DNA from 2 places in the Psychrobacillus sp. FSL K6-1267 genome. Region 1 is predicted to be linked to the other one. Evidence: a T-box and tRNA genes for the amino acid it is inferred to sense, from the RefSeq annotation. Region 1 holds a T-box; the other holds one or more tRNA genes.
What was found. The T-box of region 1 lies ahead of trpS (tryptophan--tRNA ligase). A T-box ahead of a tRNA ligase gene usually reads a tRNA of that ligase, here a tRNA-Trp.

Region 1 (9,082 bases):
TAGAATCAAAGATACATATTATGATGCCGTTGATGGAGTTTCAATTTCTTTAAAGAAAAATGAAATCCTTGCGATAGTGGGGGAATCAGGTTGTGGTAAATCTACTTTAGCTACATCCATTGTTGGGCTACATGATCACAACAAAACTAGAGTAGAAGGAGAAATTATATATAACGGTGTCAACTTAGCCAAACTGAATGATGAAAAGTTTAATGCTGTACGAGGGGAAGAAATAGGGATGATCTTTCAAGATCCTTTATCAGCACTCAATCCTTTAATGAGGGTTGGCGAACAAATTGAAGAGAGTCTAGTCTACCACACGAAGCTAAGTAAAGCGCAAAGAAGTGCAAGAGTAATAGAATTACTAAATCAGGTGGGAATAACTAATCCTCAAAGAACAGTAAAACAATTTCCACACCAGCTTTCTGGAGGGATGAGACAAAGGGTAATTATAGCAATAGCAATTGCATGTAAACCTAAGGTAATCATAGCCGATGAGCCAACAACCGCTTTAGATGTAACAATTCAAGCGCAAATTCTCGATTTACTTATGGATCTTCAAAGGGAGACAGGGGCAGGAATAATTCTTATTACTCATGACTTAGGAGTTGTTGCAGAAGTTGCTGATAGAGTGGCCGTTATGTATGCGGGGCAAATAATCGAGGAAGCACCAGTAACGGAACTATTTTCAAATCCCTTACATCCTTATACTCGTTCATTATTTAATTCAATTCCACAAATAAATAGTGAGACTGAAAAACTGGAAGTGATTAAAGGCATGGTACCTACTCTCATGAACCTTCCTAGAGAAGGATGTAGATTTTCAGGACGCATACCTTGGATCTCAGAAAATGCTCATGAAAAGCAACCAGCCCTTCATGAGGTTTCCCCAGGACACTTGGTAAGATGTACTTGTTGGCAACACTTCCATTTTGAAGGTGAAGAGGGAGGCTATGCTCAATGAGCTTTATGCAAATTAATGACCTTCATGTACATTATCCAATACGAGGAGGATTTTTCAACACAATTATAGATCGAGTACATGCTGTCGATGGGATAAATATGGAGATTGAAAAAGGAAAAACATATGGCCTTGTAGGAGAATCAGGGTGTGGAAAATCCACTACTGGTAAGTCGATAATAGGTCTTGAGAAAATAACTTCAGGAAGTATTATTTATGAGGGAAAAGATGTAACAAATAAACAACGAAATAAATCTTCTTCTTACAACCGTGATATTCAAATGATATTTCAAGATGTTCACTCTAGTTTGAATCCTCGAAAAAGAGTAAGGGATATTATTGCGGAACCAATTCGTAATTTCTTAAATCTAACTCCAGAAGAAGAGAATAGAAGGATCAATGAATTGCTGGCAATTGTAGGAATGAGTGAAGATGCAAAGCTTAAATATCCTCATGAATTCTCAGGAGGACAAAAGCAAAGAATAGGGATTGCTCGAGCAATCGCATGTGATCCAAAGCTAATTATTTGTGATGAGCCTGTTTCAGCTCTTGACCTATCCGTGCAGGCCCAAGTCTTAAATTTTTTAAAGGAAATTCAGCAAGAATATGGCTTAAGTTACCTTTTTATATCGCATGACCTTGGGGTTGTTAAACATATGTGTGACCATATTTCCATCATGTATAAAGGAAGATTTGTTGAATCAGGTACACGAAATGATATTTATACTAATCCACAGCATATATATACTAAACGCTTGTTGTCATCAATTCCTGATATCAATCCTATAGGAAGAGAAGATCGAAAAGTGCAAAGGATGCAGGTGGAATCTGATTATATGACCAATCATAAAATCTATTATGACGAAACTGGAAAAGTGTTTGATTTGATGAAGCTGTCTGATTCCCATTATGTAGCAATGAATGCTAATACGAAGGGAGGCAGTTAATATGTGGAAAACGATTGTTCGCCGAGTATTGATAATGATTCCACAACTAATTGCTTTAAGTTTATTGATTTTCATTATGGCGAAATTTATGCCAGGGGATCCTTTCACTGGAATGATTAGTCCTGAAACTGACCCTAACAGATTAGACGAGTTGAGAGAACTAGCAGGTTTAAATGACCCCTGGTATGAGCAATATGCCCGATGGATGGTTAATGCAGTCCAAGGAGATTTTGGCAAAAGTTATACTTACAAGGTTCAAGTTTCAGCTCTAATAGGTGAGAGAGCAATGAATACCTTTTGGTTATCTTTATTGAGCGTAGTGCTACTTTACCTTTTGGCAATACCGCTAGGAGTTTTAGCAGGACGTTTTCAAGACACTTTCTTAGATAAAACGATTGTCTTATATAGTTTTATTACTTATGCAATTCCTACATTTGTATTGTCTCTATTATTTTTGTTCTTTTTTGGTTATAAATTACATTGGTTTCCAACAATAGGAAGCGTGGATATTAAATATGATGCTGGAACATTTGGGTATCTATGGAGCAAAATCTATCATATGATGCTCCCTGCTCTCACTTATGCCATATTGGCAACTACTACTGTTATTCAGTTTTTACGTTCGGAAATTATTGATTCTAAATCGATGGATTATGTTAGAACCGCAAGAAGTAAAGGAATACCAATAAGAAAAGTGTACTCTAGGCATATTTTTAGAAACTCTTTATTACCAATTGCTGCATTTTTAGGATTCACGATTACGGGACTACTAGGAGGCTCTATCTTTATAGAGACTATTTTTGGATATCCAGGAATGGGACAGTTGTTTATTTCATCTATACTATCTCGTGATTATAGTGTAATTACTGCACTTGTTATGTTATATGGCTTCTTAACATTATTAGGTAGTCTACTGTCCGATATTATCATGAGTATTGTTGACCCAAGAATTAGGATAGAGTAGGAGATTACATGTTAAGGAGAGGTGAATAATATGGGAAAACAATTGAACGTAAAAAAAGAGGCTACCTTGAATGCTCCACCTACCGGATTTCAAGTTATATTGAGGGAATTTAAAAAAGATAAACTTGCAATGTTTTCTCTTATATCATTAGTCATCATTATAGTTGGTGTATTCATATGGGCATATACGATTGATAAGGAAGCTATTATGAGAGTAAGTTTAAGAGATAAATATGCACCACCAGGTGATAAGTTCTTTTTAGGGGCAGATCAAGGTGGGAAAGATATTTTGGGACAACTGATCATAGGAGCAAAAAACTCCATAGGAATTGCAATAGCTATTACATTGATAACGGGATTTGTTGGGATAGTAGTCGGCTTGGTTTGTGGATACTTTGGAGGATGGATAGATAATATCTTTATGAGAATTATAGATTTCTTTATCACTATCCCTTCTTTAATGTTAATAATTGTGTTTGTAACAATTGTACCAAAATATACAATGACAACGTTTGTAATAATAATGAGTATTTTCATGTGGACCTCTACAGCAAGACTCGTGAGGAGCAAGGCACTAACAGAAAGTCGAAGGGATTATGTAAATGCTTCGAAGACAATGGGTACGCCCGGAATTATCATAATATTCAAAGAAATTATGCCTAATATCAGTTCTATATTAATAGTTGAGTTAACTCTTAACTTTGCAGGTAACGTAGGAATCGAGACTGGGCTGAGTTATCTTGGGTTTGGTTTACCGCCAGCAACTCCTAGTTTGGGTACACTGGTTGCTTACGCAAATAACCCACTCGTTTTACAGGAGAAATGGTGGGTATGGCTTCCAGCATCACTTTTCATCTTATTAATGATGTTAGGAATAAACTACGTTGGGCAAGCATTACGGCGTTCGGCAGATGCAAGACAACGTCTTGGATAACACCATCAGATAACTAATAATTGGTATTAGACGTAACATGTTTAATATAGAAAAAAGAGACTAAAAAGGAGGAATATGAATGACTAAGAAGCTTTGGACATTATTAGTAGTATTGATAGCTTTTATGTTGGTCCTTGGAGCGTGTAATAATAAGGAAGAAACAACTCCAGCTCCAGCTGAAACTTCCGATTCTGGGAAAAAAGATGATGGAGAGAAGGAAGAGAAAGAGGAAGCGGAGAAAGAGACTGCAACTGAAGAAAATGATTCTCCATTCCCAATCTCTATGGAAACAGAAGGAAACGCAATTTCTGGAGGTACCTTAAAAGTTGCGTTAGTTAAGGATAGCCCATTCCAAGGGGTATTCGCTTATTCGCTTTATGAAGATGCCTATGATGCAGAAATTTTACAATATGCATCTAATTCTATCTTTGAAATAGATGGAGACTTCTTGATTAGTGATAAAGGAATTGCAAGCCTAGAAGTAGATCAAGAAAACAAAAAAGCAACTATTAAAATCCGTGAGGGGATAAAATGGTCTGACGGAGAACCTCTTAAAGTGGAAGATTTAATTCAACCATATTTAATTATTGGTCATCCAGATTATACTGGTGTACGTTATGATGCAGATTTTCAAAATATAGTTGGCGCAATTGAGTATCATGATGGTAAAGCAGATACTATTTCCGGGTTAAAGAAAATTGATGAAACAACTTTAGAAATTTCACTAATTCAAGTCTCACCGGCAATATTTAGTGGAGGAGATGGACTGTGGACTTATGCAGAGCCAAGCCATATTGTTAAAGATTTACCAGTGGCTACTCTAATTGAATCTGATCCAGTTCGAAAAAATCCAGTCACACTTGGTGCGTTCGTGATAGAAAAAATTGTCCCTGGTGAATCAGTACAATTAGTAGCAAATGAAAATCACTGGAGAGGTAAACCAAAATTAGATGGCGTATTAGTAAAAGTAGTACCACCAACTTCTATTTCAGTTGCTATGCAATCTGGAGAGTATGATATCGCTTCAAATTTCAGTGCAGCAAAAATTGAAGAAATTAAAAACTTTGATAATCTTGAAATTTTAGGACGACAAGAATTGTATTACCAATACCTAGCGTTTAAAGTAGGTAAATGGGATTCTACAAAAGGGGAAGTAGTAACAGACATCGAAAACGCTAAAATGGGAGATCAAAAATTACGTCAAGCAATGGGATATGCTTTAGATGTAGAACAAGTTGCTGAAGTATATTATAATAACCTCCGTGAACGTGCGAACTCTATGTTACCACCAGTATTTAAATCATTCTATGATAAATCTTTACAAGGTTACACTTATGATCCAGATAAAGCGAATGCATTATTAGATGAAGCTGGTTATAAAGATGTTAATAATGATGGTCTTCGCGAAGATCCAGAAGGTAAACCATTTGAAATTAAGTATGCTACAGCTGCTGGTGATGATATAGCGGAAGATATCACTCAATTCTTCTTGCAAAATTGGAAAGATGTTGGCTTAAATGTTAAGTTAACTACTGGACGCACAATTGAATTTAATGCATTCTATGACATGGTAGAAGCAGATGATCCTGAAATTGACATGTATACGGCAGCATTTGGAACAGGATCTGACCCATCACCATCGGGCTTATATTCAAAGAAAGCAAAGTTTAACTATAGTCGTTACACATCTGACTTCTTAGAGGATACATTAGCTAACATAAACTCACCAAAAGCTTTTGACTCAGCATATCGCGCTGAGCAATTTAGAGCATTCCAAGAGCATATGGAAGAAATGGCAGTTGTAATTCCACTAACTTACAGATTTGAGATCATTCCAGTTAACAAAAGACTTAAAAACTATAATATTGATTACTCAGAAGGCACTTACTTACATGAACTTGAGCTAACTGCTGAAGAGCCAATTAAATCTGCTAAATAATATTGATAAAAAAACCGCTCCTAGACGAAAGTTTAGGAGCGGTTTTTCATATGTTTTAAGAAGGATGTGATACTAATGAGACTACTAATATTCTTAATAAGCTATGGAATAGCAATTATCAGCTGCTCCCACCTAGTGTTATATTTAAACTTTCTATCTTTAGGCTATTCTTGGAGTTCTGTTTTACTATATATGCTTAACTCTAAGGACTTTATAATCTTTTGTATATCAATATTGGGATTAACGATTAGCGTCTTCTACCGAGACCCATTGCGGCTTCCATCTTAGCAAGTGTATCATTTGCCAATTGGTTAGCCTTTTCTGCTCCGCGATCTAGAATGGAATCTAATTCTGATGAATTTAGTAATTCCTCATATCTTTGTTGAATAGGAGCAAAATGATTAATAATTGCTTCAGCAACAGATGCTTTAAAATCTCCGTAGCCTTTTCCTTCGTAGTTTGCAACGAGCGTAGGAATCGGTGTACCTGTTAAAGCTGATTCTATTGTTAATAAATTTGAAACTCCTGGTTTGTTTTCAGGGTCAAAGGCTACGATACCTTCTGAATCGGTGACAGAGCTTTTAATTTTCTTTTCTATTTGCTTTGGTGTATCTAAAATACGAATGGTTGCTTTTTGGTTGGGATCCGACTTGCTCATTTTCTTCATTGGATCTTGAAGTGATTTAATACGAGCGCCGTATTTAGGTAGCTGAATTTCGGGTATAGTTAAAACATTCCCATATCTTTTATTAAATCGTTCAGCCAAATCCCGAGTTAGTTCAATATGCTGCTTCTGGTCATCCCCAACAGGCACAATATTTGTTTGGTAAAGAAGAATGTCAGCCGCCATTAGCGGTGGGTAAGTTAATAGCCCAGCAGTAACTCCGTCTTTGCCATCCGATTTATCTTTAAATTGAGTCATTCTTTCTAATTCCCCAATATGAGAAATACATTGCATCATCCATCCTGCTTTTGCGTGAGCGGGAACTTCTGATTGTACAAACAGAATAGATTTTTCTGGATCAATTCCTACAGCTAGATATAAGGCTGCTAGGGAACGAATATGTTTTTGTAGCTCCTGTGGATCCTGTGCAACTGTAATCGCATGCTGGTCCACGATACAAAAAATACATTCATTCTCATTTTGTAAATCTATAAACTGTCTAAATGCACCAATATAATTCCCTAATGTAATTGTACCAGTTGGTTGTACGCCTGAAAAAAGTGTTTTCATTCAATTTTCCTCCTTAGAATATAAAAAAACATCATGCATCCCTAAAAAGGGACGAATGATGTAATATCCGTGGTACCACCCAGCTTGCTATAAAAATAGCCACTCTTCTTCATAACGTGAAGGAAACGGTATAAGCTACTTAAGATTCACTCATACTGCTCAGAAGCCCATTCCATTTAAGGTATGATCTGCTCACAGCACCCGCAGACTCTCTAAACATACGATATAAATGTACTTTTCTTCCTCAAAGCTCTTTTATATAGTTTTGATTATTATATATAGAAGAAACTCAAAAATCAAGGGATAAAATTATCCATAATAGAAAAATAATGCAATACAAGTACAAGCTAAAATAGATAACCCTAACGCGAGAATTGGCTTAGGGGAGAAGGAGAAAACTTCGGAAGGAAGTCGCATATTTTCTATTTCATCTCTTAAGTGCTTTCGCGTAAAAAATTTTCTGGAGCTAGATACATATAAATCAAAAAATCCGCCTGAAACAACATATGTTACTAATCCTAAAAATGTTATACCTCCTCCTATATAGAAGGAAATATTAGCGTATGTTTCCAAATCGATATGTTTATATATTAAAAGTATTAGCAAAAAGATTATAATCTGTGCACTTAAAAAATATATTATCTTCTTTTTCATATTTCACCTCTATCAAAAATATTATAGAAGATTTGTTTAAAATAATCAAAACTAATAAAAAACAAAGAAAATAATTAACAAAATAGTTACTAAATTTTCACAATCGTTAGGACAATGTAATGATTTTGTTACAAGACTGTAAAAATATTTATAAAAAGCTATGTACAACTCTCTTATAAAATGTATAATAATAAATGTAATGAATTTTTCTGAATATTAGGGAGGTTATTTTTTTGAAGAATAGCAAATTAGTATGGCTATTAAGCCTACTGTTAGTTGTAGGGCTATTCCTAGCTGCATGTGGCGGCGAAAAGGAAGCAGAACCAGCTGACAAACCAGACTCAACAGACACACCAGAAACAGAAGCTCCAGAAGAAGCAAAAATTGATGAAGAGCAAGTACTAAACTTAATCGCGGGTGCTGAAATTCCAACTCTTGACTCTGCTTTAGTAACTGACTCAGTAGGTTTCGATCTACTAGGCAACATAAATGAAGGTCTTTATCGTTTGAACCAAGAAAACGTAGCTATACCTGCTATTGCTGAAGGTGAGCCAACTATTTCTGAAGATGGATTAGTTTATACGTTCAAATTACGTGATGCTAATTGGTCTGATGGTTCTCCAGTAACTGCAAATGACTTTGAATTTGCTTGGAAACGCGCTATGAACCCAGATACTGCATCTGAATACGGTCCATACATGATGGAAGGCGTTATCAAAAATGCAACTCAAATTGTTGCAGGTGAAGTTGAGTATACTGAATTAGGTGTTAAAGCTCTTGATGAGAAAACATTAGAAGTTACTCTTGAAAAACCAGTTCCTTACTTCTTGTCATTAATGTCATTTGGAACATTCTTACCACAAAAAGAAGAATTCGTTACAACTCAAGGTGCAAATTACTCTAAAAACTCTGAAGCACTTTTATACAACGGTCCATTCGCATTACAAGATTGGGATGGAACAGGGTTAAACTGGAAACTAGTTAAAAATGAACAATATTGGGATAAAGACACTGTTAAACTTACTGAAATTAACTACGATGTAGTAAAAGAGACAGCTACTGCTGTTAACCTTTACAGTAATGGTGAAAAAGACCGTGCTGGTCTATCTGGTGAATACGCAATGCAATATGCTAATGATCCAGAACTAGTAACTGAAATGGATGCATCTGTATTCTACTTCAAGTACAATCAACAACGTAATGGAGAGCCAACTCCACTTGCTAATGTAAATATTCGTGAAGCAGTTTCAAAAGCAATCAATAAGCAAGATTTAGTTGATGTAGTTTTAGCTAATGGTTCTGTTCCAGCTCACTACTTAGTACCAAAAGGATTTACTTTTGATGCTGATGCTAATGACTTCCGCGATGTAAATGGAGATATGTCTGTTTTTAACGTAGAAGAAGCGAAAGCAGCTTGGGATAAAGGATTAAAAGAATTAGGCGTTACTGA
Region 2 (9,082 bases), 2.1 Mb from region 1:
TAGCGGCTCAGTCATTAAAGAATCGACAACAATAAGAACCACCGGCTTTTTGGTTGCTGCTATCTTTACTTCATTAAGCTTTTTTGTCGGAGACATAGAAATACTCAATACAAGGCCTCCGCATATAACAAGCAATAAAGCTAATATGATGAGTATTGTTTTCTTCACTGTAGTCACCTATCTTCCATTCGTAGCTTTAGTATGGTGATTTACAAATGAATACATGCTTGTTTAATGTTAAAAACTCATGTTTAGTCAGAAAGTATGTAAAAATATTCATCGACATCCATTTATATAAATCAAACATAAAAAGAAAACACCTTCACCGGTTGATTTATCTTTATAAGAATCAAAATTGTTCATCCGCTTCAACTACCTTTTTCTCCATCACCGCCATTGCTTTGCTCACCTTCTTTTTCGTTTTTTGTGCTTTCCCCAGGGCTATCTTCCTTTTCACCCAAAGCTCTGATAAAAAATGCGGTTGGCAACAAAAGACCGATGGCTGCTTGTATAAGTGCAAAGAATCGCGCCTTTCCGACAGGTACCAAGTCCCCATAACCTACTGATAATATGGTGACTCCACTGAAATAGAGATAATCCCAAAAATTTTCTCCTCCATCTTTCCCCTCTTCAGTACTAACTCTTACTACATCCCCTTCCATGGACAATAAATAATAAAGAACAGCAAATCCAAAGGTAATGCCAAGCATAGTAAAAAATAGTTTTTGGAATAAAGTTGACTGAAAATAACTTTTCTTATACTTACGACCTGAAAAGAAATAGTATAAGTTTGTTACCATAAATAAAATCGTCAATCCCATTAGTATCGTGGAAAACATACATCTATCCCTCTCTTATCGTCTCTCTAGTTCATTCAGTTTTAGTTGTATGAATTCCTCAATAATGAATATAATTAATGTCGATATGACTATCTTGTCAATCGAATACAAAATATATACAAATTAATTAATATAGGAAACGGAATAGAGATGCATTCTCAATTCATGGATTAAGATATTTGCATGCTAGTGTACATATGTATAATAAAGTATTAATTTAGTAAGTAAGTGATCGTATAGGACATAAAGACATTGAAATGACTCTCAAGGGATTATTCTAATGAAATAAAAGAACTGAGGATAGAAGATGAGAAAGCTTGTGACGTCTGTGTAAGACATAAGTAAAAAAATTAAAATCAATGGAAACTATTAAAAAATAATCATGAATGAGAATATAAAAAAAGCTTACAAAAGCTGCGGTAACAGCATTCATAAGCTTTAGTCAAAATATCAAATTGTAAGTGATATTTCATAATAGATACCGGTGGTCGGGGTCGAACCGACACATCCGAAGATACGGGATTTTGAGTCCCGCGCGTCTGCCAATTCCGCCACACCGGCATAATGAAGGCAGTAAATACTTTTTAAAAATTGGAGGCGGCAACCGGATTTGAACCGGTGATAAAGGTGTTGCAGACCTGTGCCTTACCACTTGGCTATGCCGCCTTAATTTGGAGCGGAAGACGAGGTTCGAACTCGCGACCCCCACCTTGGCAAGGTGGTGTTCTACCACTGAACTACTTCCGCAAAAAACTGGGGTACCTGGATTCGAACCAGGGCATGACGGAATCAAAATCCGTTGCCTTACCGCTTGGCTATACCCCAATGGGGCGACCGATGGGAATTGAACCCACGAATGCCGGAATCACAATCCGGTGCGTTAACCACTTCGCCACGACCGCCACAGAATAAAAAAAAGAGCTAACTAAAAGGAATATGGGGCGACTGATGGGAATTGAACCCACGAATGCCGGAATCACAATCCGGTGCGTTAACCACTTCGCCACAACCGCCATTATTCAAAGTTAACTTATTATTTGGCAGGGGCAGTAGGAATCGAACCCACATCAAAGGTTTTGGAGACCTCTATTCTACCGTTAAACTATGCCCCTATTAAAAACTGGTGGAGGGGGACGGATTCGAACCGCCGAACCCTAAGGAGCGGATTTACAGTCCGCCGCGTTTAGCCACTTCGCTACCCCTCCACTGGTGAGTGGTGCCGGAAAGAGGACTTGAACCCCCAACCTACTGATTACAAGTCAGTTGCTCTACCAATTGAGCTATTCCGGCATAATGGTGGCTCAGGACGGAATCGAACCGCCGACACAAGGATTTTCAGTCCTTTGCTCTACCGACTGAGCTACTGAGCCACATATGTATTTTAAAGATAAATGGCGGTCCCGACCGGGATCGAACCGGCGATCTCCTGCGTGACAGGCAGGCATGTTAACCGCTACACCACGGGACCATTTGGTTGCGGGGACAGGATTTGAACCTGTGACCTTCGGGTTATGAGCCCGACGAGCTACCGAACTGCTCCACCCCGCGACAATAAGAAAGTGTTGAAATTTAAATCAACTACGCAATTAGTGAATTTTACGTCTTCCACGCTACGCTTGCGTCGACGTTAATCGCTTTCTTCGTGAAACGATTTGCTCCACCCCGCGACAATAATAAGTGTTGAAAATTTATAATGGTGGAGGATGACGGGCTCGAACCGCCGACCCTCTGCTTGTAAGGCAGATGCTCTCCCAGCTGAGCTAATCCTCCATAATGCTGGTTTTAATTTAAATGGTGACCCCTACGGGATTCGAACCCGTGTTACCGCCGTGAAAGGGCGGTGTCTTAACCGCTTGACCAAGGGGCCATTATATTTATGTAAAGAAGAAATCTATCTGGCGGAGAGCAAGGGATTTGAACCCTTGAGACAGTGTTACCCGTCTACACGATTTCCAATCGTGCTCCTTCGGCCACTCGGACAGCTCTCCTAGAAATGGCTCCGAAGGTAGGACTCGAACCTACGACCGATCGGTTAACAGCCGATTGCTCTACCACTGAGCTACTTCGGAATAATATCGCCTAGCGACGTCCTACTCTTGCAGGGGGAGACCCCCAACTACCATCGGCGCTGAAGAGCTTAACTTCCGTGTTCGGTATGGGAACGGGTGTGACCTCTTCGCCATCATCACTAGACTTGTCGGCTTTCAATACAAGTTGTATGGAAACCCTACTGAGTTGTTCACTCAAAACTGGATAAAAGACATCATTAATGGAAACAAACAATTTGGTTAAGTCCTCGATCGATTAGTATTCGTCAGCTGCACGTGTCGCCACGCTTCCACCCCGAACCTATCTACCTCATCGTCTTTGAGGGATCTTACTTACTTGCGTAATGGGAAATCTCATCTTGAGGGGGGCTTCGTGCTTAGATGCTTTCAGCACTTATCCCGTCCACACATAGCTACCCAGCGATGCCCTTGGCAGAACAACTGGTACACCAGCGGTGTGTCCATCCCGGTCCTCTCGTACTAAGGACAGCTCCTCTCAAATTTCCTACGCCCACGACGGATAGGGACCGAACTGTCTCACGACGTTCTGAACCCAGCTCGCGTACCGCTTTAATGGGCGAACAGCCCAACCCTTGGGACCGACTACAGCCCCAGGATGCGATGAGCCGACATCGAGGTGCCAAACCTCCCCGTCGATGTGGACTCTTGGGGGAGATAAGCCTGTTATCCCCGGGGTAGCTTTTATCCGTTGAGCGATGGCCCTTCCATGCGGAACCACCGGATCACTAAGCCCGTCTTTCGACCCTGCTCGACTTGTAGGTCTCGCAGTCAAGCTCCCTTCTGCCTTTACACTCTTCGAATGATTTCCAACCATTCTGAGGGAACCTTTGGGCGCCTCCGTTACACTTTAGGAGGCGACCGCCCCAGTCAAACTGCCCGCCTGACACTGTCTCCTACCCGGGTTACGGGTATGGGTTAGAATTTCAATACAACCAGGGTAGTATCCCACCGACGCCTCCTCCGAAGCTGGCGCTCCGGGCTCTAAGGCTCCTACCTATCCTGTACAAGTTGCACCAAAATTCAATATCAAGCTACAGTAAAGCTCCACGGGGTCTTTCCGTCCTGTCGCGGGTAACCTGCATCTTCACAGGTACTATAATTTCACCGAGTCTCTCGTTGAGACAGTGCCCAGATCGTTACGCCTTTCGTGCGGGTCGGAACTTACCCGACAAGGAATTTCGCTACCTTAGGACCGTTATAGTTACGGCCGCCGTTTACTGGGGCTTCAATTCGCACCTTCGCTTGCGCTAAGCACTCCTCTTAACCTTCCAGCACCGGGCAGGCGTCAGCCCCTATACTTCACCTTACGGTTTTGCAGAGACCTGTGTTTTTGCTAAACAGTCGCCTGGGCCTATTCACTGCGGCTCTTCTAGGCTATACACCCAAAAGAGCACCCCTTCTCCCGAAGTTACGGGGTCATTTTGCCGAGTTCCTTAACGAGAGTTCTCTCGCTCACCTTAGGATTCTCTCCTCGACTACCTGTGTCGGTTTGCGGTACGGGCACCTCCCACCTCGTTAGAGGCTTTTCTTGGCAGTGTGAAATCAGGAACTTCGGACTAAGTCCTCGCCATCACAGCTCAATGTTACAGAGTGCGGATTTGCCTACACTCACACCTCACTGCTTGGACGTGCATAACCAACAGCACGCTTACCCTATCCTACTGCGTCCCCCCATCACTCAAACGGTGGGGTGGTGGTACAGGAATATCAACCTGTTGTCCATCGTCTACGCCTATCGGCCTCGACTTAGGTCCCGACTAACCCTGAGCGGACGAGCCTTCCTCAGGAAACCTTAGTCATACGGTGGATGGGATTCTCACCCATCTTTCGCTACTCATACCGGCATTCTCACTTCTAAGCGCTCCACCAGTCCTTCCGGTCTGACTTCAACGCCCTTAGAACGCTCTCCTACCACTGATACCAAAGGTATCAATCCACAGCTTCGGTGATTTGTTTAGCCCCGATACATTTTCGGCGCAGCGTCACTCGACCAGTGAGCTATTACGCACTCTTTAAATGATGGCTGCTTCTAAGCCAACATCCTGGTTGTCTAAGCAACGCCACATCCTTTTCCACTTAACAAATACTTTGGGACCTTAGCTGGTGGTCTGGGCTGTTTCCCTCTTGACTACGGATCTTATCACTCGCAGTCTGACTCCCAAACATAAATCATTGGCATTCGGAGTTTGTCTGAATTCGGTAACCCGGGATGGGCCCCTAGTCCAAACAGTGCTCTACCTCCAAGATTCTAACGTTTGAGGCTAGCCCTAAAGCTATTTCGGAGAGAACCAGCTATCTCCAGGTTCGATTGGAATTTCTCCGCTACCCACACCTCATCCCCGCACTTTTCAACGTGCGTGGGTTCGGACCTCCAGTAAGTGTTACCTTACCTTCATCCTGGACATGGGTAGATCACCTGGTTTCGGGTCTACGACCACATACTCATTCGCCCTATTCAGACTCGCTTTCGCTGCGGCTCCGTCTTCTCAACTTAACCTCGCATGTAATCGTAACTCGCCGGTTCATTCTACAAAAGGCACGCCATCACCCGTTAACGGGCTTTGACTATTTGTAGGCACACGGTTTCAGGGTCTATTTCACTCCCCTTCCGGGGTGCTTTTCACCTTTCCCTCACGGTACTGGTTCACTATCGGTCACTAGGTAGTATTTAGCCTTGGGAGATGGTCCTCCCGGATTCCGACGGAATTTCACGTGTTCCGCCGTACTCAGGATACACTCTGGAGGGAATGAATTTTGGACTACGGGGCTTTTACCCTATCCTGCGGACCTTTCCAGGTCGCTTCATCTAACTCATTCTTTTGTAACTCCGTATAGAGTGTCCTACAACCCCAAGAGGCAAGCCTCTTGGTTTGGGCTCTTCCCGTTTCGCTCGCCGCTACTCAGGGAATCGAATTTTCTTTCTCTTCCTCCAGGTACTTAGATGTTTCAGTTCCCTGGGTGTGTCTCAGATGCGCTATGTATTCACGCAAATGTACTGCCCCATTACGGGCAGTGGGTTTCCCCATTCGGAAATCTCCGGATCGAAGCTCACTTACAGCTCCCCGAAGCATATCGGTGTTAGTGCCGTCCTTCGTCGACTCCTAGTGCCAAGGCATCCACCGTGCGCCCTTATTAACTTAACCTAAAAGTTAAAAGTACTACACTTGCAATCACGTAAGTGATCACAATTTGAATATCTTGCGTTTGTTTCTTTTTTTGATGTCGTTTTATCCAGTTTTCAAAGAACAATTATATTTTTAATGGTGGAGCCTAGCGGGATCGAACCGCTGACCTCCTGCGTGCAAGGCAGGCGCTCTCCCAGCTGAGCTAAGGCCCCGAAATTAAAAAGGTATGGTGGGCCTAAATGGACTCGAACCATCGACCTCACGCTTATCAGGCGTGCGCTCTAACCAGCTGAGCTATAGGCCCTCTTTGAATTTCCATATCTATTAAAAATGTTAATATAAATATGAACATTCAAAACTGAACTGCAAAACGTTAAGATACAGATAAAAATCTGTATTCCGAATATATCCTTAGAAAGGAGGTGATCCAGCCGCACCTTCCGATACGGCTACCTTGTTACGACTTCACCCCAATCATCTGTCCCACCTTCGGCGGCTGGCTCCCAAAAGGGTTACCCCACCGACTTCGGGTGTTACAAACTCTCGTGGTGTGACGGGCGGTGTGTACAAGGCCCGGGAACGTATTCACCGTGGCATGCTGATCCACGATTACTAGCGATTCCGGCTTCATGTAGGCGAGTTGCAGCCTACAATCCGAACTGAGAACGGTTTTATGGGATTAGCTCACCCTCGCGGGGTTGCGACCCTCTGTACCGTCCATTGTAGCACGTGTGTAGCCCAGGTCATAAGGGGCATGATGATTTGACGTCATCCCCACCTTCCTCCGGTTTATCACCGGCAGTCACCTTAGAGTGCCCAACTGAATGCTGGCAACTAAGATCAAGGGTTGCGCTCGTTGCGGGACTTAACCCAACATCTCACGACACGAGCTGACGACAACCATGCACCACCTGTCACCGCTGTCCCCGAAGGGAAAAGCCTATCTCTAGGCCGGTCAGCGGGATGTCAAGACCTGGTAAGGTTCTTCGCGTTGCTTCGAATTAAACCACATGCTCCACCGCTTGTGCGGGCCCCCGTCAATTCCTTTGAGTTTCAGTCTTGCGACCGTACTCCCCAGGCGGAGTGCTTAATGCGTTAGCTGCAGCACTAAGGGGCGGAAACCCCCTAACACTTAGCACTCATCGTTTACGGCGTGGACTACCAGGGTATCTAATCCTGTTTGCTCCCCACGCTTTCGCGCCTCAGCGTCAGTTACAGACCAGAAAGCCGCCTTCGCCACTGGTGTTCCTCCAAATCTCTACGCATTTCACCGCTACACTTGGAATTCCGCTTTCCTCTTCTGCACTCAAGTCCCCCAGTTTCCAATGACCCTCCACGGTTGAGCCGTGGGCTTTCACATCAGACTTAAAGGACCGCCTGCGCGCGCTTTACGCCCAATAATTCCGGACAACGCTTGCCACCTACGTATTACCGCGGCTGCTGGCACGTAGTTAGCCGTGGCTTTCTAATGAGGTACCGTCAAGGTACGAGCAGTTACTCTCGTACTTGTTCTTCCCTCACAACAGAGTTTTACGATCCGAAAACCTTCTTCACTCACGCGGCGTTGCTCCATCAGACTTTCGTCCATTGTGGAAGATTCCCTACTGCTGCCTCCCGTAGGAGTCTGGGCCGTGTCTCAGTCCCAGTGTGGCCGATCACCCTCTCAGGTCGGCTACGCATCGTCGCCTTGGTGAGCCGTTACCTCACCAACTAGCTAATGCGCCGCGGGCCCATCCTGTAGTGACAGCGAGATGCCGTCTTTTAACATTCCCCCATGTGAGGAAATGGATTATTCGGTATTAGCCCCGGTTTCCCGGAGTTATCCCAATCTACAGGGCAGGTTGCCCACGTGTTACTCACCCGTCCGCCGCTAAATCAGAAGAAGCAAGCTTCTTCATCATTCGCTCGACTTGCATGTATTAGGCACGCCGCCAGCGTTCGTCCTGAGCCAGGATCAAACTCTCCATAATAGCTGGCTGGCGATACACAGCGCATTGCGTTGTCAGCTTCGCTTACTCGGTCAGTCACGTACGTTAGTACGCTCCTTTTCTCGCTCACTCGCTTCCTAGCACTGCACTACGTCTCGTCAACCAGAAAAAATAGAACTAGTTTAAAAGCTCATTTTGTTTTGCTGGCATCATCATTAAATGATGTCAAAAATTGTTTTGCGTCAATACAACCGAAGTTGTTTGAAGCTATATGTCTTAACGTTTTGCATGTTCAGTTTTCAATGTTCATTTTTGCGTTGTCGTTTTTTGCGACTTCTCTAATTTATCACCATTCAACTGGCTAGTCAAGAAGTTTTTTAAAAAACTTTTTTTATTAATTTTCTGCTGTTTTTTAATTCGTTTTTGACGACGCTTATTATAATACCGCATATTTAATGTATATGTCAACAAAAAACGAGCATTTTTTTATTTCGTTTTTTGTTGACCTTTTTTTACTCTTTAACTTTGTAGTATCTATGCAGAATATGGCTGCTTTTAGTAGGTTGTTTTTCTATTAGAATTAATCCTTTATCGACCAAGAATTCTATAAATACTTCAAGGTCAACGGAATAGTTTTTTAATTCCTCTTGTTCATGAATCTCTTGTATCGTCCAATACTCTTTAGAAGAAAGTACTTCGATTATATGCCGTGCCCCATCCTTTGTTCTTGAATGAATTAAGAAGTCACTCGCTAAAAATAAAAGTTCTAATCTTTTCTCTAATGTTTCTCCACTCGACACTAACTCATCGTACAATTTATATATAGAAGGATCTAATTGCTTTACTTGCTTCCACACCATAACCTCCGGGTGCATCCCCTTTTCAATAATAGCTAATCTAGCTAGATGATGCAGTGAGTTTACAATATGATTATAAGCATCTAGATAATTTAATTGCTCAAAGAATACTTTAGCTTGCATATAGCTTCTACTAAGCTTTGCAAATTCTATTCCCATTCTTACATTTCGGCCGTTTACCGGGAAATCCTGTAATTCCTTTTTAAGGTTTTCTACATATTCATTTCGATCAAATATTACTCTCCCATTGATCATCCAGCCCAC

Region 2: it has a tRNA-Trp gene. The T-box ahead of trpS (tryptophan--tRNA ligase) is inferred to sense a tRNA for this amino acid. The anticodon was not compared.

What each region holds. Positions count from the first base shown of each region.
Region 1 covers NZ_JBBOOR010000001.1:1,168,981-1,178,062, forward strand. The annotation lists gene MHB55_RS05705 (ABC transporter ATP-binding protein) at 1-964, shown strand, start outside; gene MHB55_RS05710 (ATP-binding cassette domain-containing protein) at 961-1,908, shown strand; gene opp4B (oligopeptide ABC transporter permease) at 1,910-2,872, shown strand; gene MHB55_RS05720 (ABC transporter permease) at 2,903-3,805, shown strand; gene MHB55_RS05725 (oligopeptide ABC transporter substrate-binding protein) at 3,885-5,744, shown strand; gene trpS (tryptophan--tRNA ligase) at 5,992-6,978, opposite strand; T-box leader at 7,023-7,235, opposite strand; gene MHB55_RS05735 (DUF3899 domain-containing protein) at 7,288-7,632, opposite strand; gene MHB55_RS05740 (peptide ABC transporter substrate-binding protein) at 7,866-9,082, shown strand, end outside.
Region 2 covers NZ_JBBOOR010000001.1:3,264,168-3,273,249, forward strand. The annotation lists gene MHB55_RS16765 (alkaline phosphatase family protein) at 1-168, opposite strand, end outside; gene MHB55_RS16770 (potassium channel family protein) at 369-839, opposite strand; tRNA gene MHB55_RS16775 (tRNA-Leu) at 1,319-1,400, opposite strand; tRNA gene MHB55_RS16780 (tRNA-Cys) at 1,432-1,505, opposite strand; tRNA gene MHB55_RS16785 (tRNA-Gly) at 1,512-1,586, opposite strand; tRNA gene MHB55_RS16790 (tRNA-Gln) at 1,593-1,664, opposite strand; tRNA gene MHB55_RS16795 (tRNA-His) at 1,666-1,741, opposite strand; tRNA gene MHB55_RS16800 (tRNA-His) at 1,777-1,852, opposite strand; tRNA gene MHB55_RS16805 (tRNA-Trp) at 1,878-1,951, opposite strand; tRNA gene MHB55_RS16810 (tRNA-Tyr) at 1,961-2,044, opposite strand; tRNA gene MHB55_RS16815 (tRNA-Thr) at 2,054-2,129, opposite strand; tRNA gene MHB55_RS16820 (tRNA-Phe) at 2,134-2,209, opposite strand; tRNA gene MHB55_RS16825 (tRNA-Asp) at 2,232-2,307, opposite strand; tRNA gene MHB55_RS16830 (tRNA-Met) at 2,311-2,387, opposite strand; tRNA gene MHB55_RS16835 (tRNA-Val) at 2,534-2,609, opposite strand; tRNA gene MHB55_RS16840 (tRNA-Glu) at 2,632-2,706, opposite strand; tRNA gene MHB55_RS16845 (tRNA-Ser) at 2,736-2,827, opposite strand; tRNA gene MHB55_RS16850 (tRNA-Asn) at 2,834-2,908, opposite strand; rRNA gene rrf (5S ribosomal RNA) at 2,917-3,032, opposite strand; rRNA gene MHB55_RS16860 (23S ribosomal RNA) at 3,124-6,051, opposite strand; tRNA gene MHB55_RS16865 (tRNA-Ala) at 6,170-6,245, opposite strand; tRNA gene MHB55_RS16870 (tRNA-Ile) at 6,261-6,337, opposite strand; rRNA gene MHB55_RS16875 (16S ribosomal RNA) at 6,449-8,003, opposite strand; gene MHB55_RS16880 (nucleotidyltransferase-like protein) at 8,474-9,082, opposite strand, start outside.